Regions from separate parts of the Spirillospora sp. NPDC048824 genome, predicted to be linked through region 1. Evidence: riboswitches for the same ligand, from Rfam matches in the RefSeq annotation. Region 1 holds a riboswitch; each other region holds the start of a gene.

Region 1 (10,318 bases):
GCCGACGCTCGGGGGGCGGCTGCAGGGCTGGCCGCCGTTCATCCGGGAGCTGGACGCGACCCTTTCGGTGCACTCCCAGTACGTCCTGTCGGGCAACCTGTACGACAGCTTCCTCGCGCCGCCGCTGGAGGGCGGCGGGGTGGCGCGGCTGCTGCCGCTGCGCATGCTTCTGTGGGAGACGCTGCGGTCCAGCGGCGCGGACTGCATGATCGTGTACGACCCGGTGGACGGCCTGCAGGTCTATCCGGGTGGCGGCGACGTGGGCGCGGACGATGCGGCCCAGGCGGCCGAGCGGCTGCTCGGCAAGATCAAGGCCGATGACAAGCCGTCGCTGGAGGGGCTGACCCGGCATCTGGCCGCGGTGGCCCGGCCGAAGGAGAACATCCGCGCCGCGTTCGTGATCGACTCGGCGTCCCGGATCGCCCGGAGCCCGACGGATCTGGAGCCCGCCGAACGCGACTTCTTCCGCGTCTGCGCGAAGCTGTCGCGCAGCGCCCGGCCCGTCCGGGTGACGGGGCCGCGGCCGAAGCCGCTCTACAACCCGATCGTGTGGCTGGTGGAGCGGCCCGGTGACCTGCCGCCGTGGCTGACGACCGACAACGAGTCCATCCGCGAGATCACGATCCCGCGCCCGCATCTCGGTGACCGGCAGGAGACCGCGCGGCTGCTGGCCCGTGCGTTCGGGGTGAGCGACGTCGGGGCGGACGAGGTGGCCGCGGCGGCGTGTGACGCGTTCGCCGAGCAGGCCGACGGGCTCACCCTCCAGTCGATGATCGAGGTGACCCGGCTGGCCAAGGAGCGGAACGTCGACCTGGCCGATCTGCCGGACGCGGTCCGCACCTACAAGCTCGGCGTGCTCGACAACCCGTGGAGCCGCGGCCACCTGCGGCGCCGCGTGCTGGAGGGCGAGAAGCGCGTTCCGGATCGGGTGATCGGGCAGCCGCAGGCGGTCACCAAGACCCTCGACATACTGAAGCGGGCGGTGCTCGGGCTGTCGGGCGCGCAGGCGACCCGGTCCGGCAGCCGTCCGCGCGGGGTGCTGTTCTTCGCGGGCCCGACCGGTACCGGCAAGACGGAGCTGGCCAAGGCGATCACCGAGCTGGTCTTCGGGGACGAGTCGGCCTATCTCCGGTTCGACATGAGCGAGTTCTCCGGCGAGGGCTCCGGCGACCGGCTGATCGGGTCGCCGCCCGGGTACGTGGGCCACGAGGCGGGCGGGGAGCTGACCAACGCCGTCCGCGAGGACCCGTTCCGGGTGATCCTCTTCGACGAGATCGAGAAGGCGCACCCGCGGATCCTGGACAAGTTCCTGCAGATCCTGGAGGACGGCAGGCTCACCGACGGGCGCGGCAACACCGTGCACTTCTCCGAGTCGATCCTGATCTTCACCTCGAACCTCGGGATGTTCGTCCCCGGCCGCGACCTGACGACCCGCGACGCGCCGGCGCACGGTGCGGCCGACAGGTTCTCGGTGGACAGAGTGCAGAACATCACACCGGGAATGTCGTACGAGGAGGTCGAGCAGCGCATCAAGAGCGCCGTCGCCGACCATTTCACCGAGGTGCTCAACCGGCCGGAGCTGCTCAACCGGTTCGGCGACAACATCGTGGTGTTCGACTTCATCTCCGGCGAGGCGGCACAGAAGATCTTCGACCTGCAGTTCGCGAACATCTGCAGGCGGGTGACCGACGAGCACCGGCTCGTCCTCGCCGTGAAGAGCGAGCCGCTGGAGACGCTCCGGGGGTGGTGCACCGAGGAGCTGGCCAAGGGCGGCCGCGGCATCGGCATGGCGCTGGAGTCGCACTTCGTCAACCCGCTGGCGCGCGCGCTGTTCGACCGTGAGCTCGTACCGGACGAGAAGGTCACCGTGACGGGAATCCGGCGCGAGGGCAGCATCGTCCATCTGGATCTCCAGTGACGTCCGGCCGTCCGGTGGCCGGAGGCGGCCCGGAGGAGACGCTGCTTCTCGCCAAGGCGCACTATCCGGTGACCACACTCGGCCCGGGTACCCGCGCGGGCATCTGGACGCAGGGGTGCACGCTGCACTGCCATGGCTGCCTGTCGCGGGACACGTGGGACGCCGACCCGGGCAGGGCCGTCCCCGTCGAGGCGGTGCTCGGCTGGCTGGACTCCCTGCCGGGACCGGTCGATGGGGTCACCGTCTCCGGTGGTGAGCCGTTCCAGCAGCCGGGCGCGCTGGCGGCTCTGCTGAGGGGGATCCGCGCGTGGCGAGACGACCGCGACCGTGAGACGATTGAGGTGGACATATTGGTTTACAGCGGATATGTCTACTCTCGGCTCGCCCGCATCGGAGAGACGCGCGAGATCCTGGGCATGTGCGATGCCGTGATCACGGGCCCGTACGTCGACCGGCTCAACCCTGGGGGGCGACACCCCGAGGGTGGCTCTCTACTCTGGAGAGGGTCGGCTAACCAGCGCGTCGTACCGCTGTCCTCACTGGGACGCGAACGGTACGGGGCACTGGCCGACATCGGGAAGACTGGAGATGAAACAGGGCCCCGAGTACAGGTGTCCGTGGACGAAGGGCCGGAGGGAAGGCGGGTGTACTACATCGGGATCCCGCGAAGGGGTGACATGGAGCACCTCACGTCGAGGCTCGACCGCGCCGGGGTGCGCTCGGGGGATGTGTCATGGCGACCTTGAACTGTCCTGTCTGTGACGAGCCGTTCCAGCAGGGAGACCTGCTGTGCATGAGCTGCGGGGCCAACCTGGCCCGCGCCGGCGGCGGCGCCCACCGGCAGGCACCGGGCGGGTACGACGACCAGCAGCGGCAGGGCTACCCGCCGCAGGGGGCGCAGGGCGGCCAGCCGTACGGAGCCCCGCCGCAGCACGGCCAGCCGTACCAGCAGGCGCCCCAGCACGACCCCTACCAGCAGCAGGCGCCCCAGCAGCAGGCCCCTCACCAGCCGCCGGGCCCGCCCGGCCAGTCGCAGGACCCGTGGGGGCCGCCGCAGCAACAGCAGCCGCAGCAGGACCCGTGGGGAGCGCCGCCCGTGCCCCAGGCTCCCGATCAGCACGGGCAGCCCCAGCACGGTCAGGCTCAGCACGGTCAGGCTCAGCACGGTCAGGCTCAGCACGGTCAGGCTCAGCACGGTCAGCCCCAGTACGGTCAGGCTCAGCACGGCCAGCCCCAGAACCAGCAGCACGGGGGTCAGCCGCAGCATGGCGGCGGCCAGCCGCCGATGCCGCAGCAGCAGGCGCCCGGGGACCCGTGGGGAATGCCCCAGCAGCAACCGCAGCAGCAAGACCCGTGGGGGCCTCCGCAGGGGCAGCAACAGCAGCCTCCGATGCCCGACCAGTACCAGCAGCCGGAGCAGCAGTACCCCCCGCAGGACCAGCAGTTCCCACCGCCCCAGGACCAGTACCAGCAGCGAGAGCCGCAGTACCCGCCGCAGGACCAGTACCAGCAGCAGGACCAGTACGGTGTGCCGCAGCCCGGCCCGGCCGACCACCAGTTCGGCCAGCCGCCTCAGCAGCACGGCGGCGGACAGCCGCCGATGCCGCCACCGCACGGCCGTGAGGCGACGCTGCTGCCGCCCGACCACAACCAGGGCCAGCAGCGTCCACCGGCCCCGGACAGCACGGCGTTCATGTGCCCCTACTGCGAGGCGGTGCTGAGCAACCCCGGCGCCGCGCAGTGCGACTCGTGCCTGCGCCCGCTGCCGCAGAAGGGCACGCCCATCCTGCGTGTGATGTTCCCCACGGGCGAGCTGAAGGTCTCCGTCGGGCAGCACCTGGTGCTCGGCCGGGACGCGGGCCAGTCGCCGGTGGCGGCCACGTTCACGCAGTACGACAACGTGTCGCGCCGCCACTCCACCGTGTGGCTCGACCCGTCCGGGACTGCGTGGGTGCGTGACGAGGGCTCCACCAACGGGACGTTCGTCAACGGCGAACGGCTCCCGCGCGGCGTGGAGGCCCCCCTCCGCAACGGGGACCAGCTTCGCCTGGCCGCCGACGTCACCGGGACCGTCCAGCTGAACTGAGCAGCACGGCAAAGGGCGGCCCCGCGGTTCTCACGACCGCGGGGCCGCCCTTTGTCTTCCGCCTGCCCGTCGCCTCGCCGGACCGCCGTGCTGCGCGACCGCCGCGCCGAGGGACGCCGCGCCGAGGGACGGAGACGAACTAGCCGGCGCGCTTGGTGCGGGCGCGCGTGCGCTCGCGCTCCTTCGCGGCCAGCACGACCTTGCGGATGCGGACGGCGCCCGGGGTGACCTCGACGCACTCGTCCTCGCGGCAGAACTCCAGGGCCTCCTCCAGCGACAGCAGCCGCGGCGGGGTGAGCCGCTCCAGCTCGTCACCGGTGGACGACCGCATGTTCGTGAGCTTCTTCTCCTTGGTGATGTTGACGTCCATGTCGTCGGCCCGGGAGTTCTCCCCGACGATCATGCCCTCGTACACCTCGGTCGTCGGCCCGACGAAGAACGTGCCGCGGTCCTGCAGGTTCGTGATCGCGTACGCGGTGGCGGCGCCGGAGCGGTCGGCGACGAGGGAACCCGACGGACGGGTGCGCAGCTCGCCGAACCAGGGCTCGTACGCCTCGAACACGTGGTGCGCCATGCCGGTGCCGCGGGTCTCGGTCATGAACTCGGTGCGGAACCCGATCAGGGCGCGCGCCGGAACCAGGAACTCCAGCCGGATCCAGCCGGTGCCGTGGTTGGTCATCTGCTCCATGCGGCCCTTGCGGACCGCCAGCAGCTGGGTCACGGCGCCGAGGTGCTCCTCGGGAATGTCGATGGTGAGCCGCTCGACCGGCTCGTGCTTCTTGCCGTCGACGACCTTGACGACCACCTGCGGCTTGCCGACGGTCAGCTCGTAGCCCTCGCGGCGCATGTTCTCGACCAGGATCGCCAGGGCCAGCTCGCCGCGGCCCTGCACCTCCCACGCGTCCGGACGCTCGGTCGGCAGCACCTTGATGGACACGTTGCCCACCAGTTCGCGCTCCAGCCGGTCCTTGACCATCCGGGCGGTGACCTTGGTGCCCTTCTCCCGTCCCGCCATCGGCCCGGTGTTGGTGCCGACCGTCATGGAGATCGCGGGCTCGTCCACGGTGATCAGCGGCAGCGGGCGCGGGTCGTCCGGGTCGGCGATGGTGTCGCCGATCATGATGTCGGGGATGCCGGCGATCGCGATGATGTCGCCGGGCCCCGCCTCCTGCGCGGGCTTGCGGGTGAGCGCGTCGGTCATCAGCAGCTCGGTGATCTTCACCCGCTCGATGCTGCCGTCGTGCCGGCACCAGGCGACCTGCTGGCCCTTCTTGATCGTCCCGGCGTGCACCCGGCACAGCGCGATGCGGCCGAGGTAACTGGAGGCGTCCAGGTTGGTGACGTGCGCCCGCAGCGGGACGTCCGGGTCGAAGGACGGCGCCGGGATCGTCTCGGTGATGACCTTGAACAGCGGCTCCAGGTCGTCGCTGCCGGGCATGGCGCCGTCGGCGGGCTTGTCCAGCGACGCCCGCCCGGCGCGGCCCGACGCGTACACGATCGGGAAGTCGATCTGCTCCTCGTCGGCGTCGAGGTCCATGAACAGCTCGTACGTCTCGTCCACGACCTCGTCGATGCGGGCGTCGGGACGGTCGGTCTTGTTCACGACCAGGATCACCGGCAGCCGCGCGGCGAGCGCCTTGCGCAGCACGAACCGCGTCTGCGGGAGCGGGCCCTCGCTGGCGTCCACCAGCAGGACGACGCCGTCCACCATGGACAGCCCGCGCTCCACCTCACCGCCGAAGTCCGCGTGCCCCGGGGTGTCGATGATGTTGATCGTCAGCCCGTTGTGCCGCACGGCGGTGTTCTTGGCGAGAATGGTGATCCCCTTCTCGCGCTCCAGATCGTCGGAGTCCATCACGCGGTCGTCGACGGTCTGGTTCTCCCGGAAGGCCCCGGACTGCCAGAGCATGGCGTCGACCAGCGTCGTCTTTCCGTGGTCGACGTGGGCGACGATCGCGACGTTCCGGAGGTCATCGCGCGTGGTGATGGGCATGCGGGGCTCGCCTTGGGGTGAGAGTTCGGGATCCGCCGCAGAACACGGCATCGGCCATTCTACTTGCCCGTGCCCGCAACCCGTTCGGCGAAGGCCTCCCCACCGGTCACAGGGACCCCGATTCGCCAACTTTGCTCGTTCTTTGTAATCTTTCCGAGATCCGGTCGTCCGAGGCCCCCTCTCCCCGGGGCTGCGACCGGAGCGCCGAATCTCCCGCGAACGGGAGAGCCGGGGACCCAGGTCCCTGGGGTGAATCGACACACGTCGTAGGGCGACTCCTGGCCCGAACCCGTCAGCTAACCCGGTAGGCGCGCGAGGAGAGGAGAACACCGGCTTGGCACCGGCCCCCCGACGGTGGCGGCGCGTCACGCCCGCCGCCACGGCCACGATGCTCCTGATCGGCCTCGGCGCCACCGCGCCCGTCGCCGCCCACGCCACGTCGCCGTTCCAGCTCGCCGCCGCGACCTCCCCGACCCCCACTCCGACGACGGAGGAGGGGCTGCGCAAAAGCCTCGACGCGCTGAACGAAGAGGCCGAGATCCTCACCGAGAAGTACAACAAGACCCGCGTCGACCTGGGCAAGGCCAAGAAGGCCGAGCAGGCCGCCGCCAAGGAGGCCGCGGCGTTGCGCGCCCAGGCCACCCCCGCCCGCGAGCGGCTCGGACGGATGGCGGCCGCGAACTACATGACCGGCGCCCCCGACGTGATCTTCGGTGCCGACGGCTCGGCCGAAGGGCTGGCCGAACGCGCCTACCTGACCCAGAGCCAGATCACCACCGTCCAGGCGCTGCAGAAGCAGATCGAGCAGGCCGAGACCGCGCAGCGCACCGCCGAGGCGAAGAAGGCGCAGGTCGAGAAGGCCGCCGCGGACGCCGAGAAGGCCCGCGAAGCGGCCAGGCAGAAGGTCGCCGAGGTCACGAAGCGGCTGGACAAGCTGACCACCACCCGGGTCAGCGACCCCCGCAGCGGCCTGCGCGCGACCGTGAAGGGATCGGGTGCGCCGGCCGACATGGCCCGCAAGGCGCTCACCAAACTCGGCTCGCCGTACGTGTGGGCCGCCGCCAGGCCGAACAGCTTCGACTGCTCAGGGCTCGTCGTCTGGGCGTACGCCCAGATCGGCAAGCGCGGGCTGCCGCACTACACCGGCGCCCTGTACGGACTCGGTTCCAAGGTCCCCCGGAACCAGCTCCGCTCCGGCGACCTGGTCTACTTCGGCGGCAGCCTCCACCACATGGGCATCTACCTCAGCGACGGCAAGTACCTGCACGCCCCGCAGACCGGTGATGTGGTGAAGATCTCCAAGATGTCCGACCGCTCCGACTACGCCGGCGCGAATCGCATCTCCTGAGAACGTCGGGGGCTTCCCGCGGCGCGGCGGGAAGCCCTCGTCCTTTTTTTGCAGTGCCCTTGGCGGTCGGGCCCTGGAGGGCCCTCCCTTCGGCGGGCACTGCGTGCGATCGCTGCATCGCTCCGGCTCGCCTTGCGGCTCGCTGCGCGATCAGGTTTCTTGCTTCGCTCGAAGCCTGCCTTCGGACGCGATCGCGACGGTTTGGGTCGTCGCGGGGTCGGGGTGGGGGCCGGGGTCGTCCGCCCCTTCGGACGGCGGGCGTCTTGCTTCTGCGGCGGGCCGTCTCAGGTGAGGCCCTGGTGGGCGAGGGCGTCGATTACGGGGAGGTCGCCGGGGAGCCAGGCGACGTCGTACAGCTCGTCCGGGGACAGCCAGCGGAGCGCCAGGTGTTCCAGGGCCTGCGGTTCGCCCTCGGTGATCTGCGCCGTCCACACCCGGAGCACGGCCTGCCCGCTGAGCCGCCAGTCGCCGCCGATCCGGTCTTTCAACCGGATCTTGATGGCGAGCTCCTCGTGGCACTCGCGCACCAGCGCGTCCTCGTCCGTCTCGCCCGGGTCGACCTTCCCGCCGGGCAGCTCCCAGCCGCCCGCCATGTGCGGCGGCTCGGCACGCTGGGCGCTCAGCAACCGCCCGTCGGAAATGATCGCCGCCCCGACCACCACGAGATCGTTCGCCACCGGCTCCTCTTCCCTGTCGTCCCCATCGGCGTCAGACGGCGCTTCCGGCCCGTCCGGTCTCCCGGATGGACTCGACCTGGCGTGTCGCGTCACGGACGATCTCCTCCAGGTGGCCGCCGTGCGCGCCGCGCCAGTAGAGCTGACCGCAGTCGGCGCAGCGGCCGTAGACGTCGTAGCTGCGGCGCGTGCCCAGCTCAAGGTCGCCTTCGATCTCCTGCTTGTCGACCGGGACGAGTTCACCGTTGCAGGCGGTGCAGCGCGTCCACGGGCGGAGCACGGGCGCGAACCGGTCCAGGAGGTCGCGGAGCTGGTCGTCCGGGCGTGAGCCGCGGACGTACGCGCCGAACCACAGTGCGCGGCGGCGGAGGAGCCCGCGGTCCTGGGTGAGCAGGACGCGGCGTTCCTCATTGGCCTGGACGACCAGCGCCGGGTCGTCCATGTCGTTGTGGTAGGCGGTGTCGAGGCCGAGGAGGCGCATCCGCCGGGCCAGCGTGCCCAGGTGCACGTCGAGCAGGAAGCGCGGGGCGGCCTGGCCCGGCTCCAGCGGGACGGGCTGCGGGCGCGGCACCGCCTCCACCCCCACCTCGGCGCCGGGGTCCGGGCGGGCGGCGGGACCGGCCGGTTCACCGTCGACGGTCATCGGACCGGCCTCGGGCAGCGGGACACCGAGCGACTCCACGAGGTGCCCCAGCGTCGAGGTTCCGTCGTAGGCCAGGCGGCTCACGGGCTCGCGCCGCGCGGCGGGCAGGAACATCAGCAGCTCGCCGGCGACTCGGATGGTTATCTCGTGCTCCACGCCGATCAGCATGCCACGCGTCCCGGCGGTTCCCCGCCGCATTTATCGCGTCAGAGGGCCGGGTACGTCGAGCGGGAGGCCAACACGGGGGACGCCCGAAGCCGCTTCGTCCAGCTCACCGAGGAGGGGCTGAGCGTCACCGGGCGTGCGATGGCGGCGTCGCGCGTGGCCCATGAGGAGATCATGGCGGGCGTGCCGCCCGAGGACGTCCGGGACGCCGCCGACGCGCTCCGGGACATCGTGCTGGTCGTCGGCAGGCGCCGGTTCCGGTGACGTCGCCCCGGGCAGGCCGGCGGATCAGCCGCCCGGCCGCCGCGCGGCCAGTTCGCCGACCTTCTTCTGGAAGTCGGGCCGGGCGAGGGGCCGGGTCACGCCCACCCAGTCGGAGCGCTTGTAGGGCTTCACGCCGATCGCCGGGACGCACGTCGAGCAGCTCGCCACGATCATCTTGTTGTCGGCGATCACCATCCCGACATGGCCGGGACTGTTCGACGAGGTCCCCGGACCGGAGTTGAAGAACACCAGGTCGCCGGGCTGCTCGTCACCCTTGTCGATCTTCACGCCGAACGGCCACTGCTGGAAGGTCGTGCGCGGGATGTCGAGGCCGACCTTCCGGTAGGCGGCCTGGAGGAGGCTGGAGCAGTCCCATGCGTCGGGGCCGTTGGCGCCGAACACGTACGGCTTGCCGCGCTGCGCCATCGCGAAGGAGATGATCTGCTTGACGATGTCGCCGGCGTTCGCGGGCAGCTCGTTGTCCTCGCAGTTGACGCCGGTCGCCTGAACGACTTTGAACTCGCCGCCGACGTACCGCTCGGCCCACTCCAGGACGAGGTCGACGTAGTCCCACGAGTGGTTGTAGGCGAAGATCGCGGTCCGCATCCGGTCCGGCGCGCCGGAGTGCTTGAGGTAGTTGGCGGCGGAGGGAATCGCGTCCTCCGGGTCGTAGCGGTCCTTGCGGCCGTCCTCGTTCCCGTCCACCGCGAACGACTTGAACGTCGCCGCGAGGAACTGCATGGGCCCGCCGGCGCCCGCGTAGTTCTCGCCGCTGCTCACGCCCGGGAGCGTCGACCGGCCATGGTCGGTCTCGACCTTGCCGACGGCCGCCAGCACGTTCCACGGAATGCGGTACTTCTCGCCCGCCTTCCGGTAAAGGTCCAGGTAGTTCGAGGGGATGGCCTGCGCGTCGCCGGCCGCTTCGGGCTGCGCCCCGGCCTCGGAGACGTCCACGCATCCGGCGCTCCCGCCACCGAACATGAACCGGTTCGCGCCGAACAGGATCGGAACGAAGGCCAGCCCCGCGAAGAGCGTCGCGGCGACGCCGAGCGCCCCGACGAGCAGCATGCGGCGGACGGTCATCCCGTGTCCCCCGCCTGGCCCACGTCCGCCGGCTGGAAGGCGTACACCCTCAGCGAGCCGCCCTCCCTCGCCACGGTCACCGCGTACCGCTTGCTGTCGCTGCTCTCGGTACCGCCCTCGGTGATCTGCTGCCGGCCGGTCACA
Region 2 (10,318 bases), on a different contig from region 1:
GCGGTGGCCGGGCGCACCGACCTGGCCGAGCCCGCCCTGCTGTTCTACCTGGCCGCGTACGCCGTCACCAACATCGGCGCCTTCGCCGTGGTCATCGCCGTCGGCCGCGACGAGCTGACCGCCTACAGAGCACTGATGCGGCGCTCCCGGCTCCTGGCCGTCTCCCTCGTCATCTGCCTGCTCGGCCTGGTCGGCACCCCGCCCACCGCCGTGTTCGTCGGGAAGGTGTTGATGTTCGGCGCGGCGCTGGACGGCGACTACACGTGGCTGGCGGTGGTCGCCGCCGTCAACACCGTCGCCAGCGTCTTCTACTACCTGCGCTGGATCACGCCGGCATTCGCGAGGGACACCGAACCTGTCGGACGCCTGGACCGCACAGCCCAATGGGCGGCCTACCTGGCGGCCGCCGGATCTCTCGTCCTCGGCGTCGGAAGCGGCGTCGCGCTCACCGTCGGCTGACCAATCCGCGGATATGCGTGGGGGTGTCACGGTCGTTGAACTGCGGATTCTGAGCGGTCGCGTCCGAGTAGCCCGGCGATGAGGACGGCACCGAGCACCAGGAGTGCGGCGGCGACGGTGAGCGCGAGAGAGAAGCCTTCCGTCGCGGCGCGCAGCGGCCCGAGCGAGTCGGTCAGGGCGTCGCTGCGACGTGCCGCCACGGTGACCAGCACCGCCACCCCGACAGCGCCGCCCACCTGCTGCACGGAGCTGAAGATGGCCGAGCCGAGGCCCGCGTTCTCCTGCTGCATCCTCTGCCGTCCACCCCCGTCGACGTGCCGCGTCCCACGGACGAACGCGTACGCGCCGTGACAGACGCACTGCTCGACGACCCCGCGGATGCGCGCAGCCGCGAAGCGCACGCACGCACCATCGGAGTGAGCCGACGCTCCCTGACACCCGGTCGCGGGAATGGGATGCAATCGGTTAGCGCCGGGCTGTGACCAGCCAGGCGGCGGAGCCGAAGAACACTCCGTCCGGTGCCTGGAACGGCTTGACGGCCTCACTCAGTTCGTCGAGCACCTTCGCGAGCGTGGCTTCGTCCATGGCGGCGATGCTGGACGAAGCCGCCGGGTGGTCGCGGAAGTAGCGCACGACGTCGGGCACGTCCGAGCCGAGCCGAAGTGATTCGCGCACCGGCTGGATCTCGATGCCGGTGCAACCGGCCTTGGTGAGCAGGCCGCGGATCCGGGCGGGGTCGGCGAGCGAGAACGGCCCGGGGGCGTCCGGACCGCCGATGTCCGGCACGGGGACATAGGAGGCGAGAACGCTGAACGGGACGATGATGTGCTCGTTCTGCGTGACCTCCTGCCAGCAGAGGAAGGCCAGTCGGCCGCCGGGACGGAGCGATCGCGAGATGTTCTCGAAGGCCGCTTGGGGGCCATCGAAGAACATCACGCCGAAGCGGCTCAGCACGACGTCGTAATGACCGTCCGCAAGGGGCGTGCCTCCGGCGTCGGCCTCATGAAAGCGAAGGTTGGTGACGCCTTCCTCTTCGGCTCGCGTGCGGGCCCGGGCGAGCATCGGGGCCGAGATGTCGATGCCCAGAACCTCGCCCTGCGGAGCCTGGCGCGCGGCGATCCGGCTTGTCTCGCCGCAGCCGCAGCCGACGTCGAGGATCTTGTCCGTCGAGGAGATCCCGGCCGCGTCCACGAGCCGGGAGGTCAATGCCGCCAGCATCCGGTCGTGCCGATCCTCGTGCTGGACCCAGTGCCGCCCGGCCGTGCCATCCCAGCCGTTCTCATTCTCCATACCGGGCGACCCGGAAGATGCTGCGACCATCATTCCCCCTTCGAGCACATCTACTACAACTCCATAGTACTACAAATGCATAGTAGATACTTCTCCCGTGAGTGCGGGTCGTGAACCTCGACGGATCCCCATACGTAGAGCTACGACGCGGATGAGCGAGGCGATCACCTGTACTCCCACTGGGGCCACCCCGCCTGACCAGGCACGGTACCGACACTTTTCTACTATGGTGCCTAGTATTCGAGTCTCCGCGTGAGTCGCACCCGGAAGAGGTGACAGTGCAGACCACCCGACCGCCCTCCACGGGCCCGGGGAAGGCGCCCGGTTCCCGGATCGTCTTGGCCGTCCGGAGCCGACCCCGGCGAGCACTGGTCCTCGCGCTGGTCGCCGCGGTCATGGCCATGACCCTCGGCTATGGCGCTGCCGCAGCATATGTCGGAAGAGAGGTGCCGCGGGGCACGCAGATCCTGGGAGTCGACATCGGCGGACTCAGCGAGAGTTCCGCCATGGAGCGACTCCACCGGAAACTCGGCCCGCGTGCCTCGCAGCCGCTCCACATTCGAGTGCGGGGTCGGGGGGTGGCGCTCGATCCTGCGGAGGCCGGGCTGTCCCTGGATGCGCGCGCGACCGTCGACTCGGCAATGCAAGGCCGGTTCGGGCTCACATCCGTCCTCTCCGCCGTCTTCGGCGAACGGAAGATCACTCCCCGGATCCGTATGGACGAGTCTCGGTTCAACGCCGCCCTGGGCAAGGTCAACAAGCAGGTCGGCACGCCGGCGCGTGAGGGCTTGGTGAAGTTCCGCGGCACCGTACCCGAGCCCGTTCTTCCGCGAGCCGGTGTCGGGCTGGACGCACGGAGCGCCGCAGCGCCGATCCGAGCCGCCTTCCTGTCCGCGCTGGAGGGCGAGCCGCGGAATCCGGAGTTGCAGACGGGCCCCTTGCGCCCGAAGGCCGATGCCAACGCGATCCGGCAGGCCGCAGCGGGACCGGCGCGGGTCGCCGTGTCGAAGCCGATCGCGCTCGCCGCCGAAGGCAAGCGGATAACGGTGGAGCCGCAGGATTTCGCCCCGTACCTGACCTTCGCACCGGATGACGCGGGCAAGGTGCGGCCGCGAGTCGACGGTTCGAAACTGGCGAACGCACTCTCGTCGCGGTTGGGTACGGTCGAGCGTCCCGCGCGGGATGCGACGTACAAGGTCAAGTCCGGCAAGCTTCGCCTGGTGCCCTCCGAGGCGGGCAGAGAGGTCGATGGGCGAGCGCTCGGCGAAGCCGTCACCGGGGCCGTCCTGCGGACGCAGGGGCGTGAGGTGAACGTCCCGATGACCCGCGACAAACCTCGGGTCACCACCGATGAGGCCCGCAAGCTGGGCATCCGCGAAAAGATCAGTTCCTTCACCACGCGCCACTCCTGCTGCGCCCCGCGGGTCACCAACATCCACACCATCGCCGACATCCTGGACGGCTACATCGTCAAGCCCGGGGAGACCTTCTCCCTCAACGGGATCGTCGGCGAACGCGACAAGGCACGGGGCTTCATCCCTGCGCCGATGATCCTCAACGGGCGGTACGTGGACAGCGTCGGAGGCGGGATCTCCCAGTTCGCGACGACGATGTTCAACGCCGTCTTCTTCGGGGGCCTGGAGGATGTCCAGCACATGCCCCACTCGTATTACATCTCGCGCTATCCCGCGGGACGCGAGTCGACGGTGTCCTTCCCCCAGCCGGATTTCCGCTGGCGCAACGACTCCCCGCACGGCGTGCTCGTCGACACCGCCTACACCGACACGTCCCTCACCGTGAACTTCTGGAGCACCGAGCGCTACGACATCGCGTCGAAGAGTTCCGAGCCGTACGCGATCAAGGGCTTCGAGAACAAGACCGACTCGGGGCCGAAGTGCATTCCGATGCCCGGGGCGGAGGGATTCCAGATCGACGTCTGGCGGATCTTCAAGCAGGACGGAAAGGTCGTGCGCCGCCAGAAGTTCCATACGACCTATGCCGCCGAGCCACGCATCACATGCCGTTAACGATCACCGCCGATGCGCGCCGTCGGGGGGCCGCCGGCGTCGGTTGGAAGCCGTCCCCAGCCGGGGCGCCGAAGGCTCAAGATGTCCCCGTTCCCGCCCACGGCCGACTCTCCGGCAGAATGTGGGCAGGACGGAGGTGCCGTGTGGCCGGATTGAGCGGATCGCTCGAGCGTTCCATCATGGACGTGCTCTGGGAGGCCCCCAGCCCGCTACGCGTTCGTGAGCTTCTGGCGAAGCTGAACGAGGACGCCGACAAGGCGCTGGCCTACAACACCGTCCAGACGGTCGCCGAGCGGCTGGCGCAGAAGGGGCTGCTGCAGCGCACGCAGGACGGGCCGGCCTTCCGCTACGCCCCCACCCGTGCGCGGGAAGAGTATGCGGTCGAGTTGATGCTCGACGCTCTCACCGAGTCTCCCGACCACGGGGGCATCCTCGCGAGATTCGCCGAAAGCGTCCCTCCGGAAGACGTCCGCCACCTGCTGGACGCGCTGCGCCGGCGGACGTCCGACGGCCAAGAGGCGTGACGGCGTGATCTACCTGGTGGTCGGCCTGATCTGCACGGCGGTCCTGCTGGGCTGTCTGGCGGGGCCCGCCCTCGATCGGCTTCGGCGTCCCGCCGCGCACCCGGGGATCGCCATCGCCTGCTGGGCCGCGGCCCTCACCGGCACATTCATCGCCGGCATCGGGATCATCGCGGCGGCGTTGCTGTCGCCCCCGGCGCCCGGCCACGGCTTCCTGGAGTGGCTGCGCGACTGCCTGCCCCATCACGGGGATTCGGCGATCATCATCGCGGCGGCCGCCAGCCTGGTGGTGCTCACGGCCTGCTGTTCGCGGCTCGCCCGCAGCCTGCCCCGGCTCGTCCGTGCGGTACGTCACCGCCGCCGGCACCGGGAGATGCTGCGGCTCGTCGCGAAGGAGCACGGTCAGCATGGGGACGTCCTCGTGCTCGACCATCCCGTCCCGGTCGCGTACTCGCTGCCGGCCAGGCATCGCGCGATCGTCGTCAGCACCGGCACACAGGACGCTCTCACTCCCGACGAGTTCGGCGCGGTTCTGGTCCATGAGCGAGCCCACCTGCGTCAGCGGCATCACGCACTGCTGCTCATGCTCGACCTGGCCCACGCCCTGCTGCCCCGGCTGCCCACGGTCCGCCGGGCGAAGAAGAACTTCCCGCTGCTGCTGGAGATGGCCGCCGACGATGCGGCGGCCCGCGCATGTGGAAGGCGAACGCTCGTCGACGCCCTGCACCGGCTCGCGGCGACGCCGGGCGTGGCGGGCGCCCTCGGCGCCGCCGGGTCTTCGACCGGTGCGCTGGCGGAGCGGGTCCGGCGGCTCGAGTCCGCCGAGGCGACGAAGCCGCGCCGGGCGGTCCGGATGGCGGCCTCCGCCTTCGTGGCCGCCGCCGTCGCCACTCCCCTGATGGTCGCCGCCGCGACCATCATGGAGCTGTCCTACATCTGCTGAGACCGTTGAGGCGGTTTGTCGCAATCGGCCACTTGAGTGGCGAATGAGGCCGCTATCTCCTACGCTCCGTAGGAGCCATGGCGAGGCGTCCCCGCCGGGGACAGCGATGGCCACGCCGAATCCAGCGGACCACGCCGTCCGAGGGAGCCGGGGAACCATTCTCCACTGGGGTGAATCCGCTCTGCGCGAGCGGTAGGGCGACTCCGGCCCGAACCCGGCAGCTCACCCGGTAGGCGGCACAGGAGAGGACACCGCATGCAGCGACGAGCTGCCGGAGACAGAACGGCCCGCCGCCGGATCATCACCAGGACGGCATGGACGGCGTCGATCGCTCTTTCCGCGACGCTCGTGGCCCCCGCACCCGCCTGGTCGGAGCCCGACCCGTCCCGCAGGGAGCTGACCGCGCAGCAGAAGAAGCTCGCCGATGAGGCGGAGAAGCTCAGCGAGCAGTACAACGGGCTGCGGGTGCGACTGCGGCAGGCCCAACGCGCCGCCAAGGTGGCCGACGGGAACGCCGCACGCCAGAAGAAGGCGCTGGAGGAGACGCGGGCCAGGATCGTCAAGCTCGCCGCGGACAGCTACAAGAACGGCCCGCGGGACCCGGCGGTCGCCTTCGCCTCGTCCGGGGACCCGCAGGCCGTCCTTGACCGGTCGGCCACACTCAACTACTTCGCCAGCCAGGAAAGCGCTCGCGTCACTCAGCTGCTGCAGACGATGCAGACGGCGGAACGTGCCCGCAAATCGGCCGAAACGCATGCGAAACAGGTCCACGAACTCACCGCCGAGGCGAAGAAGAAGCGCACGGAACTCCAGGCCAAGCTGACGAAGGTCGAGGCCAAGCTGGGTACCGGCTCGGGCGCTCGCACCAACGCGGGACCCGCTCCCAATGTGGACCCCGGAGGCGCCTCCGCCAAGGCCATGGGCGCGGTCAGAGCGGCTTTGAGCCAGCGCGGCGTCCCGTACTCCTGGGGTGGGGGCAGCGCATCCGGCCCGACCTACGGCACCGCACAGGGCGCCAACATCAAGGGGTTCGACTGCTCGGGATTGACGATGTACGCCTACGCCCAGGTCGGCATCAGCCTGCCCCACTACACCGGCAGCCAGTACACCGCCGGCACCCGCGTCTCCCAAAGCCAACTCAAGCCCGGTGACCTGGTCTTCTTCTACAGCGACCTGCACCACATGGGCCTGTACATCGGCAACGGGAAGATGGTCCACGCCCCCGTCATCCACCCCCTGGGGTGACGGGGGCGTCACCCGGAACACCTCCGACACGGTGCCCCTCAGTCACAGCCTGACGGGCTGTAGGCGGGCGGCTGATCAAACTGGGCGACCGCGCTCATTTGGTGTCCCGCGGTGGCACGACCTTGAGGGCCGCTTGCAGGGCCTCACTCTCCTCCGGCGAGAGATCCGACAGGAAGTGCACGAGCGCGGCGGCCTGGTTGCTACTGGTCGACAGTGCCTCGCGCATCAGCTTGGCCGTGTAACCCTCCCGCGAGGCGACCGCCTCGTACTCGTAGGCGCGCCCGACCCGCTTCCTGCGCAGCCATCCCTTCTTGTGCAGGTTGTCCATCACCGTCATCACCGTGGTGTAGGCGATCGACCGCTCCTGCTGGAGGTCCTCCAGGACCTCACGGACATTGGCCGGACGGCCGTAAGACCACATCCTGTCCATGATCGCGGCCTCCAGGTCACCGAAGCGCTGCCCGGCCATGATCCACCCTTCCGCCGCCCCACCTGCCACCTTGTCGCGGCATACTACAGTCGATAGTAAACACGTCTCGGTGGAGGTGAGAGGCCGACTCGGACCGGCGGTTCCCACACCGGCCCGACTCCCGGCAACGGCTGCCGGTGCCCGGTGGTCTTGAGCCATGTGTGGCCTCACCCATCTACTATCCTCCTTCCTGATGTTCCACCGGGGGCGCGCCTTCGCGGACGGTCGGCGCTGCATCAGGCGACCACACCGGAGACCCACGCTCACGGAGCGTCTCCTGGCGGGATCCATAAGGCCAAGGCCAAGCAGCCTCTCACGCGGGCGGCCACGGAGCCGGGATGTTCTTGATCCGTCGGTCACCTGCCCGACGGTCCTGATTGGAGAGCCGACATGAGTCCGCACTTCTGGCGCACCCCCGCTGCACGCCCGCTCCATGCGCTCGCCCTGTTCGCCTGCTCGGTCGTCCTGGCGGCTTGCGGCACCGGGACCGGGACCGACAACGCCGATGCCCCGGTCCCCTCGCCCGAGACCGGGATCGGGCACATTCATGGCGTCGCCATGGACCCGGCCGACCGGTCGGTCTATGTGGCGGCCCACTTCGGCGTATTCAAGATCGAATCACCTGACCGGATGAGCCGGGCGGGTACGAACCGTCAGGACACGATGGGTTTCACCATCGTCGGGCCCCGCACGTTCCTCGCCAGCGGTCACCCGGCCGCGGCCGACGCGCAGCGCGGCGCTCCGCCGCACCTGGGCCTGATCCGTTCCACGGACGCCGGGCGAACCTGGACCACGCTCTCCGAGGCGGGCCACGCCGATTTCCATTCGCTCCAACTGGCCGGGCGGATCCTCTATGCCTACGACAGCCAGACTCAGAGGGTGCGGCACAGCAGCGACGGCGGACGTACGTGGACGCCGGGCGCACGCCTCACCGTGAACGACCTCGCCGCGCACGAGGACCGCGCTGACGAGGTCTATGCGGCCACCCCGGACGGGCTGCAGGTGAGCGACGACTCCGGTGGCGCCTTCAGGATCGCCCGCGATGCTCCCGTCCTGGCACATGTGGAGGCGCTGGACGATATGACGCTCGTCGGGGTCGACCCGAACGGGCGGGTCCAGGTCAAGACGGGCGGTGAAGGCTGGCGAAGCCTCGGCCGCATTCCCGGCGGACGCGCCACCGCGTTCACCGCCGTCGACGATCGGCACCTTCTCGTGGCCGCCGAGGACGGTGGCGTGTACGAATCCCGTGACGGCGGCCAGACCTTCGACGTCCTCTACGACGCCCGCTGATCTTGTGCCGCCCTGCCGGGACGCATGGACTGTCGAGGTCTAGCCCTGCGAACAGCGTCCTTGTGGTCGATAGTGGCGAGACGGTGCGCGATTGCAGGTTGATCGTTGACTGACTCCGCTGCTCGAAGTAGCCAAGGAAGAGCTCGGATACCGCGAGAAGGACGGCGGCTACACGAAGTACGGCGACTGGTACGGCAAGACCTGCGAGGGCGGTGACGACTACTACGCCACCGCCCCGTGGTGCGACATGTTCCTCGCCTGGGCAGCCAAGAAGACCGGCGTGGAGGACTGGGCGGGCGAGTTCGCCGCCACCATCCAGCACGCCAAGGGTTCAAGGAGAAGGACGCGTGGGGAACCGAGCCCGAGCCGGGCGCGCTGGTGTTCTTCGCATGGTCCGGCTCCAAGGACATCGACGCCATCAGCCATGTCGGCCTGGTGGAAAGCGTCAAGGGCTCGACCCTCCGCACCATCGAGGCGAACACCGACGGCGTCCACCTCAAACGGAGGACGCGCGACGTCGGTGACGTCGTCGGTTACGGCTATCCCGGCAAGGTCGAGGTGGCGGGCAAGGCGCTGCCGGGTTCAGAAGGGGAGAAGAACCACGTCCCCAAGCACGTGGCCGCCGAGTCCGGGACCATGGCCGCGGAGGCGACGCGACCCGGAAACGCGGTCACGTCTCAGCAGACGAGCACGAAGGCTGCTGACGGGCAGCCGCTGGTCGAGCCCGACGCGTTGCTGGGAGGGCTGCTGTCCATCGCGGTCTGCGGCGCGGTCGCGCTGGCGGCGGGCAAGTCGATGGCCGCCCGGGTTCCGGCCGAGGCGGAGGACCGCGAGTTCTGGAGCCGGGTCTCGCCCCTCGAGGACGATGAGGACCTCGCGTTCTGGGACGCTCTCCATGCCGACCTCCCACCGATCCGCTCGAATGCCACTGGCCGCGCGGCAGTCGGCCATTCTTTGCCATGAACGAGTCATGACCCTCGGCCGAGTCAAAACCGATTGAGCCGGCCCGCGCCGGGATGCGTATGTCCTCTCAGGGAGGCGCCTTTGGCCGACCACCGGCCATCCCTCGCTACCATGGTCGGAGCAGGAAATGTCCATGCCGGAGGGGTGGCCGGCGGCCATCGGGGTGCTGGATCGGCGCCTTTGCGGAACGGCGGGTGGGGCAGCTGAATCGGTCACCTGAACGGTACCGGCGACGCATGGAACTGCCGGTCGGACTATTCCTGCTGCTCGGCGTGCTGGCGATGCACGGCTTCCAAGCGTCGCCCAGCCCGAGCCAGGTGACCGGCGTCCCGCTGACAACGATGAGCGGCCAGCATTCCCCGCCATCAGCGTCGGTCGTCATCCGGCATTCCCCCGGCGAGGATCTCCCTGGCGACCAGCACCACGACCACCCGGGTGGTCAGGTCTGCCTGGCGATGCTGACGGCGATCTCCTTCCTCTGGGCCCTCGCCGCCCTCACAGTGCGCGAGCCGGTGTTCGTGGCCAGACGGCTGCTGATCCGGGTGCGGATCCTGCTGGTCGGCCGGCCTCCGCCGAGGCCGTCCCTCCACCGGTTGAGCGTGTTGAGGCTGTAGGACGTCACCGGCGCCTTTGCGGCGCCGGGCTCCCTGACGTCACAGAACTCGACACGGAAGGTTCACCAGCATGAAACGCGCACTCACATTCGTCGCCGTCCCCGCCCTGGCGATCAGCCTGGCCGCCTGCGGCGACAACGACTCCGGCGATGCCAAGGTTCCGATGTCCGGTCACTCGATGTCGGCGAGCGCATCGCCGTCCAACGGCGGCTCGCAGGCTCAGCACAACGACCAGGACGTCATGTTCGCGCAGATGATGATCCCGCACCACCGCCAGGCGATCGAGATGGCCGATCTCGCCGCCACCCGCGCCGCGTCCCCCGAGGTGAAGCAGCTCGCCGCGGAGATCAAGAACGCGCAGGACCCGGAGATCAAGCAACTGTCCGCATGGCTGACCACCTGGGGAGCGTCGGTGCCCTCACCCGGTGCGGGCGGCATGGGGCACATGGAGCACGGCGGCATGGACGGCATGATGACCGACGAGGAGATGAAGGAAC
Region 3 (10,318 bases), on a different contig from region 1:
ATGACCTCGCGGTGCCGACCCGCGGGGCCGCCCGTGCGGGTGATCGAGAGGACTCGGGATCGATCGCGGGTCGTCGAGGGACAGACGGACAGGCGGCGGGACGTGTGAACATCCGGTGGGGCGGAGCGGGCGGATGCCGGTCTTCCTGGTCCCGTGTGAACCGGGCGAGTGCCGCGAGGGGCGGCCGAGTTCACTAACGAATGGCTAACAAACGATCAAGAGGCCGGTCCTCCGAGTGGAGGAAACGGCCTCTGAGCTGGTGTTTCTGTGTCGGGACGGCGGGATTTGAACCCACGACCCCTTGACCCCCAGTCAAGTGCGCTGCCAAACTGCGCCACGTCCCGGTGCCCGCTGCAGCGGGCTTGATTACTGTAGCGCAGTCTGCCGGGTCGTGCGTACCGGGATATGGGACCGCGGATCTCTGGTAGGCGGGCCTGATGGTGTCTGTGCGGGCAGGGCCGGCGGGGCTTGTCTGCCTGGGGCTGGTGTGCGGGTGCGGGGCCGGGGGAGGGGCTCGGACGGTGAGCGGGAGTCCGGGGGCCGGAAGGTCGGCGCCGAAGTCTTCTCGGGGCGTTGTGCGGGTGCCCGAGGGGGTTCGGGCGTCGTTTGTGGTGTTCGATCTGGTGGCCGGGCGCGTGGTGGTGGAGCGGCGGCCGCGGCAGACGTTCCGGTCGGCCTCGCTGGTGAAGATCCTTGTGGCGCTGGACTACATGCGGGAGCACCGGGTCTCGGCGGATGACCGGGCGTTGATGCGGGACATGCTGAGGTCGAGCGACGACCGGGCGGCGACCGAGTTGTGGCGGCGGGGCGGGCAGAAGGAGATCATCGAGCGGATGGTGCCGCGGGTGGGGTTGCGGGAGACGGCGCCGCCGCCCGCGGACAGGCCCGGGTTCTGGGGGTACACGGCGCTCAGTGCGCGGGACGTGGTCCGGACGTACCGGTATCTGCTGGAGGAGGCGCCGGAGGCGCACCGGGAGTTCGTGCTGGAGCAGTTGCGGGAGTCGACGCCCTGCGGGACGGACGGGTTCGACCAGACGTTCGGGATTCCGCGGGCGGTGGGGAGGCCGTGGGCCGTGAAGCAGGGGTGGTCGGGGTTCGGGGACGCTCCTGCGGGGAGGTTCCGTGGTGCGCAGCCGGCGGCGTGGCAGCCGGATCTCGGGCTGGGGCGGCCGGTGCTGCACACGACCGGGCTGGTGGGGGAGCGGAAGATCGTGGTGGTCCTGACGCTGCATCCGGCGGGGACGTCGTTCCGGCGGGCGGCGGAGCGGATCACGGCGTTGACGGAGCAGGTTCACCGGGCGGGGTGACCTGAGTCACAGGGTGGGGAACGGTTGCCTCCGTGAAGGGTCACCGGAAGTCGTGCGGGACCTGGGTCAACGGAAAACCCAGGCAAAGATGTGGACTGTTTAGTCGGTTCTGGGCGAATAGTCCTTCGCTGACGTATGTAGCTTTTTTCTCCCAGGGCATGTGACGCCGAACGGGGGTCAGGGTTGGCGGAAGCAGAGGGCGCCTTCGGGCAGTCCGGGGTACACGTTGCGGACGTGGACGATCTGCGGGGCGCCGCGCACGACCGCGCGGTGCTGTCCGAGGCGCGGGTCGTGCTGGCCCGGCGGCTCGGTGTTCCGACGGGGGAGGCCCTGCAGCATCTGATCTGGCTGGCCCGGGACCTGGACATGGAGCTGTCCGAGGCGGCGTCCCTGCTGGTGAAGGACGGCGGTGCCGGGCCGGTGGGGGCCGTGATCGCCGGGCGCCGCGCGCCCCGCGCCGAGGGCGGCGCGGTGGAGCGTCAGGCGGTGGTGTCGGAGGCGGACGACGTCCTGCGACGGGTGACGGCCGAGGACACCGCGGGAGACGCGCAGATCCTCGGCGCGGTGCCGGACGATCCGGTGGCGCGGGCGGTGCTGGACGCGGCGCTCGACCCGTCGGCCCATTTGATCCCGGTCAGGGGGGCGGACGGGAACGTGGTGGACTTCCTGTTCGCGGATCTCAACGGTGTCGCGCGGGACATGTTCGGGCGCGGCCGGGAGGAGTTGATGGGCCGGCGGCTGCTGCAGATGGAGCCGGGTGCGGTGATGAGCGGGCTCTTCGACGACTACGTGGAGGTTCTGGAGTCCGGCAATAGTTTGGAACGTTCCTCGTTCCTGTACTCCACCGCTCAGGGCGGCCTGACCCGCTCGTCCCGGGTGAGCGTGCGGTGTGTCCCGGTGCCGACGGGCGTCTGCTCGACGTGGCGGTACCACGCCGCCGAGGATCGGACGGTGCGGCGGCTGGAGCGGGTCGAGCGGCTCGCGCTCATGGGGTTCGGCGAGTGGGATCTGGCGACCGGGGAGGCGGAGTGGACGCCGCAGATGCTCGCCAACTACGGGCTCCGCCCCGACGAGGTGCCGCCGATGCCGCACGATCTTCCGAAGGTCGTGGCGGAGGACGATCTCCCCCTGGTCGAGGAGGCCGTGCAGACGATGTTCTCGCGGCGGGAGCCGGTGGAGGCCGAGCACCGCGTGATCGGCCAGGACGGGGCGCCGCGGCATCTGTGGATCTTCGCCGAGCCGGTGCTGGACGAGTCGGGTCTGCCGGTCTCGATCAACATCGTCTCGCAGGACATCACGCGGCGGCGCGGGGTGGAGCGGGCGCTGGCCGAGACCCGGCGGCAGATGCTGAAGCAGCAGGAGCGGATGGCGCAGGAGCGGCGGGTGGCGGTGACGCTGCGCCGCGCGATCCTGCCGGACGACGACGAGGCGGAGCGGCTGCCCGGCCTGGTCACCTCGATCCGGAGCCTGGCTGCGGAGAGCACCGCCCGCATCGGCGGGGACTGGTACGCGACCCGCGTGCTGCCGGACGGGCGGGCGTTGTACGCCATCGGAGACGCGGCCGGGCACGGGCTGCCCGCGGCAGCGGCGATGGCGCGCAGCCGCAACGGGCTGCTGGGCCTCGCGTGCACGGGGGAGCCGGCGGGACGGCTGGTGGGGTGGCTGAACGAGCTGGTCGGCACCATGGATCCGCCGGCGACGGGGACGGCCGTCGTCGGCCATTTCGACCCGGCGCGCCGCGTCGTGGAGTGGACGTGCGCGGGACATCCGCCGCCGATCCTGATCCGGGACGGGTGGGCGGCGCCGCTGGAGGTCGTCCGTGACCCGATGCTCGGCGCGATGCCAGGCTGGGAGTACACGACGATGACCACCCGCCTCGAGCGCGGCGACATGCTCTTCCTCTACACCGACGGCCTCGTGGAGCGCAGGGACGCGGATCTGGACGAGCGGATCGCCCGCCTCACCGCCATTCTGCGGGACACCTCGACGCGGCCGGGGCTGGTGCTGGACGAGGTCCTGGCGCGGATGGAGCATGACCGGGCGGCGGACGACACCACGCTCTTCGCGTTGCGCGTGGAGTGACGAGAACCATGTTTGACCTGCGAAGAGCTCACCGTGTGACTTAGAACTCACCTGAGCGGGGGGCAGACGGCCGGCACAGGGCGGAACGCCGTGTGCCGGCCGTCGCCGTACGCGGGTTCTTTACCTTGTGCCCGGTGGGCCGGAGCCCCGTGGGGAAAGGGCCTGAGGGCCGGTCGCCGAGTGATCGGGAAGACATCCGGCGCTGACGCTGTTGGTGGTGTCTTGGAAGGCCTTTGAGCAGGCAAGACGGAGTTTTGTCGGTGATTTGCTTTCCTTGAGAAGGTTGATACCTTCTATCCGAATCCCGCAGCGCGTCCCATGCGTTGCCACCGGCCGCCCCATGCGCGGCCGAGGATCGCGGAGCGGAACCCGCACGCGATGCGCGCCACAGATGCGCGCCACCTCATCGAGATCCAATCGCTGAGATCAATCCGAAAATCCAGCACCGCATCCCGCTGTGCGAGGCCGAGTCCGTCCCGGTCCACTCGACCGGAACGGAGCCGGGGACCCAGGTTCCAGGGGTGAATCGGCGCGCCGCAGAGTCGCGCCGTAGGGCTACTTCCATGCCCGAATCCGTCAGCTAACCCGGTAGGCGTCATGGGAGACAAGGAGATTCCCCGCATGACCGGTCGCTTCGATCGACTTTCCCTGAACAACATCACCGCCACCCTGAACAGCTTCACGGCCGAGGACAAGGCCGTCAGCGTCGCCGTCAGCGCGGTGCTCGCGGGAGCCGTCGGGCTCGCGATGTTCAACCCCCTCACCGGCGACGCCGTCGCCGAGACTCCGGCCCAGGCGGCCGCCGAGAAGGGCACGGTCTCGTCGAGCGAGTCCGCTGAGCGCTCCGCCGCCGACTACCTCGAGGCGGGCTACAAGGTGCCGCCGCGCGCGGTCAAGGCCTCCGAGGTGCTCGAGCTGGCCGAGGAGCAGGTCGGCATCAGCGAAGGCCAGGGCGGCCAGACCAAGTTCCACGACTGGTACGTGTCGACCCCGCACGCCAAGGCCACCGCCCAGCGCGACGGCGGCTTCTCCGTCGACGCCTACAACGGCGCGCAGTGGTGCAACATGTTCGTCTCGTGGCTCGGAGCCCAGACCGGCGTCAAGAACATGGGCTGGGACGCCTACACCGTCCAGCACGCCTCCTGGTTCGAGGACACCGGCCGCTGGGGCAAGAAGGCCAAGCCCGGCTCGGTCGTGTTCTTCGACTGGGACAAGAGCTCCAGCATCGGTGCCATCGACCACGTCGGCATCGTCGTCAAGGACAACGGCGACGGCACCGTCAGCACCATCGAGGGCAACACCGAGAACGCGGTGCAGAAGAAGGTCCGCGACAAGTCCACGGTCGTCGGGTACGGCTACCCCGACTACGCGGCCTGATCCATCCCGCGATCCACGATCGGCGCGCTCGCGCCTCCGTGATCAGAAGGCGCCCGGCATCCCCGCCGGGCGCCTTCTGGCGTTCCCGGGTGATCTGCCCTCATGTCTGCGTCGAAGGCGGGTAATACCAACCGTTGACAGGCTTTGATCGCCCTTGGACCTTGGCGCGGTGTTCTTGGAAAGGAACCCTGCACGCGTCCGATCGGCGCATGGAAGGGAGCACCTGAGCAGAAGGCCGGATCGGACGCCACTGCCGGAGGCCTGGGGGGCGTCTCCCGGAACTCCAAGCCGTGGAGGGGGAAGCCCATGCGCCCGGATGTGAGTGTAGTGGTGATCGCCTACAACGACGCGCGGAGGCTGCCGCGTGCGGCCGCCTCGTCGCTGGGGCAGTCGCTGGGGTCGGTCGAGACGGTCATCGTCGACGACGCGAGCACCGACGGCACCGCGGAGGTCGCCGACCGGTTCGCCGCCGCGCAGCCGGGGCGGGTCAGGTCCGTCCACCTGCCGTCGAACTCCGGGGGGTGCGGCCGCCCGCGCAACGCCGGCATCGAGGCCTCCACAGGCCGGTACGTGATGTTCCTCGACAGCGACGACCTCCTGGACCGGCACGCCTGCCTCAACCTGCTGGGCGCGGCCGAGGACACCGGCGCCGACATCGTGTCCGGCCGGTGCGACCGGGTCTTCCTGGACCGGCCGCAGGACGCGAAGGCACGCGTCCGCCCCTGGTACCCCTGGCTTTACGAGCGACGCGCGGTGTACGGGTCGCTGAGCGAGAACCCCGATCTCCTCTACGACACGCTGTCGACCAACAAGGCGTACCGCCGGGGCTTCCTGGACGAGCAGGGACTGCGGTTCGTCGAGGAGCTGTACTACGAGGACCTGCTGTTCACCGCCGAGGCGTACCTGGCCGCCGGCCGTACCGCGCTGATCCCGCACCGGGTCTACAACTGGCTGGTCCGGGAGCCGGCGGCGGCGCCGTCCATCTCCAACAGGCGCGCCGAGCTGGCCAACTTCGCCGACCGGCTGGAGATCCACCGGCGCATCGACATGCTGTTCGCGCTGCGCGGCGCCCACGACCTGCGGCGTGCCAAGGACGTCAAGTTCATCAACCACGACCTGCTGCTCTACATGCGGGAGCTGCGCGGTCGTGACCCGGACCACCAGGCGCGGTTCCTGGACCTGGCGGCCGGCTATGTGGCCGAGCTGGACCCCCGGGCGTTCGAGGAGGCCAATCCGCTGCCCGCGATCGCCGCGTACCTGGCGCGTGAGGGAGACCACGCGGGGGCGCTCGCCGCCGCCGAGTACGTCCCCGGCAGCCGGCCGGAGCTGCGCGCGCGGCTCGTCGAGCGGGACGGGCGGGTCTTCTGGGCCGCCGGCCGCCCGGACAGGACCCTCGGCCGCCGCATCCTGGACGTCACCGGCCTCGGCTTCCATCAGCGGCCGCTGAAGGAGCTGTGCCCGGGCAACACGGTGACGCGGCTGGAGACGCGCGCCGGCCGCGTCCGTATGGCCGGGGACGTGCTCAACCCGCTGAACCGGATCCCCGCGGACGCCGAACTGTCCGGCACGCTGGAGTTCGGCGACCGGCGCCGCCCGGCCCGCAAGGCGCGGGTCCGGGCCTCCGTGCGACACGAGGGCGACCGGCTCGCCTGGTGGGCCGAGTTCGACCCGGCGGCCCGGATCCGGCCGATCGGGTTCATCGACCCGGTGTGGGACGTGCGGCTGCGCCTGCGGGTGGACGGCGAGGACGTGGTCACCCGGCCCGGCGCGGGCCGGGGGTCGCCTCCGCTGGACGGCGTCGTCCTGCCCGTCCGGCCGCGGCTGACGCGGCTCGCCGCCGACCGGCTCCGTTCGCGCGTCACCGCGCGCGGGCAGCTGGCGTTCGTCCTGGAGGCGGGCAGCCCTTGGGCGCGGCTCGCCGGCGGGGTCGTGCGCCGCGCCGCCGCGACCCCGGCCGGGCGTGCGGGCCGGCGGCGTGCGGGGGGCCTGGCCCGGCGTGTCCGCCGGACGCTGACCTCGCAACGGACCAAGATCGCCGTGTTCAACCGGGTGCTGACCCGGCTGCCGGTCCGGACGGGGCTGGTGGTCTTCGAAAGCCACATGGGCAAGCAGTACTCGGACAACCCGAAGTACATCCACCGGGAGCTGCGGAGGTCGGGCCGGCCGGTGCGGGCGGTGTGGTCGTACGCCTCGTCCCCGAAGGGGTTCCCCGACGACGCCGGGCTGGTCCGGCGCGGCTCGTGGGCCTATTTCCTGGCGCTCGCGCGCGCCGAGTTCTGGGTGGACAACCAGGGCTATCCGGACGGTCTTCGCAAGCGGCGCGAGACCACCTACATCCAGACCTGGCACGGGTCGGCGTTCAAGCTGATGGGTCTCGACCAGCCGCGGCTCAAGAGCGGCCCGGCGGCCGAGCAGGCCCGGCTGCGGCGGATGGTGGAGCGTTTCGACTGCTTCCTCGTCCGGTCCGGGCATGACGTGGAGACCCTGTGCGGGGGTCTCGGCGTCCGCTCCGAGCTGCTCCCGGCCGGCTATCCCCGCAACGACCCCTTGGTCAACGGCGTGGACGGCGATCCCGAGCTGGCCGCCGAGGTCGCCGCCCTGCGGGACGCGCTCGGGCTGCACGACGGGCGCCGGGCCGTCCTTTACGCGCCCACCTTCGCCACCGGCCCGGACGGGCGTCCGGCCGGCGTGCTGGAGCCGCCGATCGACCCGGAGGTGTTCGCGCGGGAGCTGGGGAAGGACTTCGTGCTGCTCGTCCGGCCGCACTACCTGTGCCGGGCCGACCTCCCGCCCGGCGCCCGCACGGTCATGCGGGACGCCGGCGCCGCGCCCGACGTCACCCTGCTGCTGCTGCTCGCGGACGCGCTGATCACCGATCACTCCTCGATCATGTTCGACTTCGCGCTGCTCGACCGGCCGATCGTCCTGCACCTCCCGGACGGCAAGGACCTCACCACCGGCTACTTCGACCTGGAGCGCCACGCACCCGGTCCGGTCACCCGCACCGGGGAAGAACTCGTCGCCGCGCTCGCGGGCCTGGACGAGGCGGAACCCCTGCACGCCCCCCGGCGCCGCGCGTTCGCCGCGCGTTTCGGCGAATACGACCGAGGCACCGCCGCCCGGACGGTGGCGGACCGCTACTTCCCGCCCGCACGACCGCAACGCCAAGAGGGGAACAGGAATGGCCGCACCGCGTGACGTCTTCATCGTGTGCAACAACACCGACGGCATGGGCGGCCTGCAACGCTGGGCGCACCACATGGCGCGGCTGATGGCGGGACGCGGCGACCGCGTCACGCTCGTCGGGATCACCCGCGGGCCGGAGTCGTACCACCACGGCCGCGACGGCTCCTACGCCGTCGAGGTCCTGCACGAGGACTGGCGTCCGCCCGCGATGGCGTGGCGCCCGAAGAGGCTCCGCCAGCGGATGGACGTGCGGGCACGCGGGCGGGACCTGAGGCGGACGAGGGCCCAGCGGCGCGGCGCCGCCCGCCTGTCGGAGCTCTTCGCCGCGGCCAGGCCGGGCTCGGTCGTCATCGTGGGGCAGGTGTGGGCGATGGAGTGGGTGAGGCTGGCGGACACGTCCGGGCTGCGCGTGGTGGGCATGAGCCACGAGTCGTTCGCGGCCACCCGTGCGTCCTCGCGGTACCGGCGGGTCAAGGAGTGCTACGCGGACGTGGACCGGATGCTGGTGCTCACCGAGGAGGACGCCGACGCCTGGGCCAGGGACGGGATGACCAACGTGGACTACATCCCGAACGCGCTGCACGTCACCCCGGGCGTCCATCCCACGCTCGAACTCCCCGTCGTCGCCTGCGTCGGCCGCCTATCGTACGAAAAGGGCGTGGACATGATGCTGGAGGCGTGGGAGCGGGTCGCCGCGCGCCGTCCCGGCTGGCGGCTGCACGTCTACGGAGGCGGGCCGGACGAGGGCGGACTGCGCGAACGGGTGGACGCCGCGGGGCTGTCCGGCTCGGTGGAGTTCCGCGGCGTGGTCGCCGATGTCGAGGAGGCGCTCGTCGAGGCGTCGGTCTTCGCGCTGCCGTCGCGGGCCGAGGGCTTCCCGATGTCGGTGCTGGAGGCGATGGCGTACGGGCTGCCCACGGTCGCGTTCGACTGCGCGCCGGGCGTCCGTGCCCTGATCGGGGACGGCCGCGGCGGCGTGCTCGTCGAGCCGGGCGACATCGCCGCGTTCGCCCGGGAGCTGGAGCGCCTGATGGGGGACCCGGAGCTGCGCCGCGCCGTGGGCGCCGAGGCCCGGGCGTCGGTGCTGCGGTTCCGGCCGGACGAGGTGCTCGCCCGCTGGGACAGGCTCTTCGATCTCCTTCACCGCCCCGTGCCGCACGCCGCCGGGGAACCGGCGAGGGACATCGACAGCCCGAAGAAGTCCGCGGAGGCGACCTCGGAGGCCACCGCGGATGGCGGGACCGGGCCGACGACGGCGCGGATCCCAGGGCCGGCGGAGGGGCCCGCGGCGGAGCGGGCGGCGGAGCCCGCACCCCGCGGGTGATTCTTTCTAACAACTGTTTGGTAGAGTTCGCGGCGTGAACGAGAACGAGTCCCCGGCGGACCGGGCGTTCCGCGCCGAGGTCCGCGACTGGCTCGAGGCCAACCTGTCCGGCGGTTTCGCGCACGCCCGCGGGCTCGGCGGGCCCGGACGCGAGCACGAGGCGTTCGAGGAGCGGCTGGCCTGGGAGCGGCACATGGCCGCCGCCGGCTGGACGTGCGTCGGCTGGCCCGAGGAGTACGGCGGACGCGGCGCGACCGTCGAGCAGCAGGTGATCTTCCACGAGGAGTACGCGCTGGCCGACGGGCCCGCCCGGGTCAACCACATCGGCGAGAACCTCCTCGGCCCCACGATCATCGCGTTCGGCACCGACGAGCAGCGCGCCCGCTTCCTCCCGCCGATCGTGGCCGTCGAGGAACTGTGGTGCCAGGGGTACTCCGAGCCCAACGCCGGCTCCGACCTCGCCAACGTGCAGACCCGCGCCGAACCGGCCGGCGACCACTGGCTGATCAACGGCCAGAAGGTCTGGACGTCCCTGGCCCTCGAATCGGACTGGTGCTTCCTCGTCTGCCGGACCGAGCCGGGATCGTCCCGCCACCGCGGCCTGTCGTACCTGCTCGTCCCGATGAAGCAGGACGGCGTGGACATCCGCCCGATCGTCCAGCTGACCGGGACCTCCGAGTTCAACGAGGTCTTCTTCGACGCCGCCCGCACCGAGGCGGGCAACATCGTGGGCGCGCCGGGCGAGGGCTGGAAGATCGCGATGGCCACGCTCGGGTTCGAGCGGGGCGTCGCGACGCTCGGCCAGCAGGTCGGGTTCCGCCGCGAGTTCGAGGGCGTCGCCGAGCTGGCCCGCCGCACCGGCGCCATCGGCGACCCGCTGCTGCGCGACCGTCTGACCAGGTCGTACATGGGCCTGGAGATCATGCGGCTGAACGCCGTGCGGACCATGGCGGGCGTCGCCGCCGGGGCGCCCGGGCCGGAGTCGTCCATCTCCAAGCTCGTCTGGGGCACCTGGCACCGCGAACTCGGCGAGCTGGCCATG

What was found. A riboswitch is a leader RNA that binds a small molecule or an ion and turns the genes downstream of it on or off. The one in region 1 is predicted to bind cyclic di-AMP.
Region 2: it holds a riboswitch for cyclic di-AMP, as region 1 does, so the genes downstream of both, ACGFIS_RS34175 (NlpC/P60 family protein) here and ACGFIS_RS04840 (NlpC/P60 family protein) in region 1, are expected to answer to the same signal.
Region 3: it holds a riboswitch for cyclic di-AMP, as region 1 does, so the genes downstream of both, ACGFIS_RS33900 (CHAP domain-containing protein) here and ACGFIS_RS04840 (NlpC/P60 family protein) in region 1, are expected to answer to the same signal.

Annotation. Positions count from the first base shown of each region.
Region 1 covers NZ_JBICUS010000002.1:286,227-296,544, forward strand. Annotated here, with positions in the region: gene ACGFIS_RS04815 (AAA family ATPase) at 1-1,918, shown strand, start outside; gene ACGFIS_RS04820 (4Fe-4S single cluster domain-containing protein) at 1,987-2,664, shown strand; gene ACGFIS_RS04825 (hypothetical protein) at 2,568-3,533, opposite strand; gene ACGFIS_RS04830 (FHA domain-containing protein) at 3,519-4,004, shown strand; gene typA (translational GTPase TypA) at 4,144-5,997, opposite strand; cyclic di-AMP (ydaO/yuaA leader) riboswitch at 6,190-6,324, shown strand; gene ACGFIS_RS04840 (NlpC/P60 family protein) at 6,332-7,345, shown strand; gene ACGFIS_RS04845 ((deoxy)nucleoside triphosphate pyrophosphohydrolase) at 7,630-8,022, opposite strand; gene ACGFIS_RS04850 (Mut7-C RNAse domain-containing protein) at 8,054-8,830, opposite strand; gene ACGFIS_RS04855 (hypothetical protein) at 8,969-9,091, shown strand; gene ACGFIS_RS04860 (NlpC/P60 family protein) at 9,116-10,174, opposite strand; gene ACGFIS_RS04865 (hypothetical protein) at 10,171-10,318, opposite strand, start outside.
Region 2 covers NZ_JBICUS010000026.1:60,304-70,621, forward strand. Annotated here, with positions in the region: gene ACGFIS_RS34145 (NADH-quinone oxidoreductase subunit N) at 1-459, shown strand, start outside; gene ACGFIS_RS34150 (hypothetical protein) at 486-860, opposite strand; gene ACGFIS_RS34155 (class I SAM-dependent methyltransferase) at 925-1,782, opposite strand; gene ACGFIS_RS34160 (VanW family protein) at 2,151-3,776, shown strand; gene ACGFIS_RS34165 (BlaI/MecI/CopY family transcriptional regulator) at 3,896-4,300, shown strand; gene ACGFIS_RS34170 (M56 family metallopeptidase) at 4,305-5,240, shown strand; cyclic di-AMP (ydaO/yuaA leader) riboswitch at 5,344-5,492, shown strand; gene ACGFIS_RS34175 (NlpC/P60 family protein) at 5,496-6,485, shown strand; gene ACGFIS_RS34180 (BlaI/MecI/CopY family transcriptional regulator) at 6,580-6,954, opposite strand; gene ACGFIS_RS34185 (F510_1955 family glycosylhydrolase) at 7,345-8,244, shown strand; gene ACGFIS_RS34190 (CHAP domain-containing protein) at 8,485-9,207, shown strand; gene ACGFIS_RS34195 (DUF6153 family protein) at 9,444-9,821, shown strand; gene ACGFIS_RS34200 (DUF305 domain-containing protein) at 9,892-10,318, shown strand, end outside.
Region 3 covers NZ_JBICUS010000026.1:6,004-16,321, reverse strand. Annotated here, with positions in the region: tRNA gene ACGFIS_RS33915 (tRNA-Pro) at 271-344, opposite strand; gene ACGFIS_RS33910 (hypothetical protein) at 612-1,307, shown strand; gene ACGFIS_RS33905 (SpoIIE family protein phosphatase) at 1,542-3,389, shown strand; cyclic di-AMP (ydaO/yuaA leader) riboswitch at 3,843-4,000, shown strand; gene ACGFIS_RS33900 (CHAP domain-containing protein) at 4,011-4,766, shown strand; gene ACGFIS_RS33895 (CDP-glycerol glycerophosphotransferase family protein) at 5,085-7,964, shown strand; gene ACGFIS_RS33890 (glycosyltransferase) at 7,948-9,276, shown strand; gene ACGFIS_RS33885 (acyl-CoA dehydrogenase family protein) at 9,311-10,318, shown strand, end outside.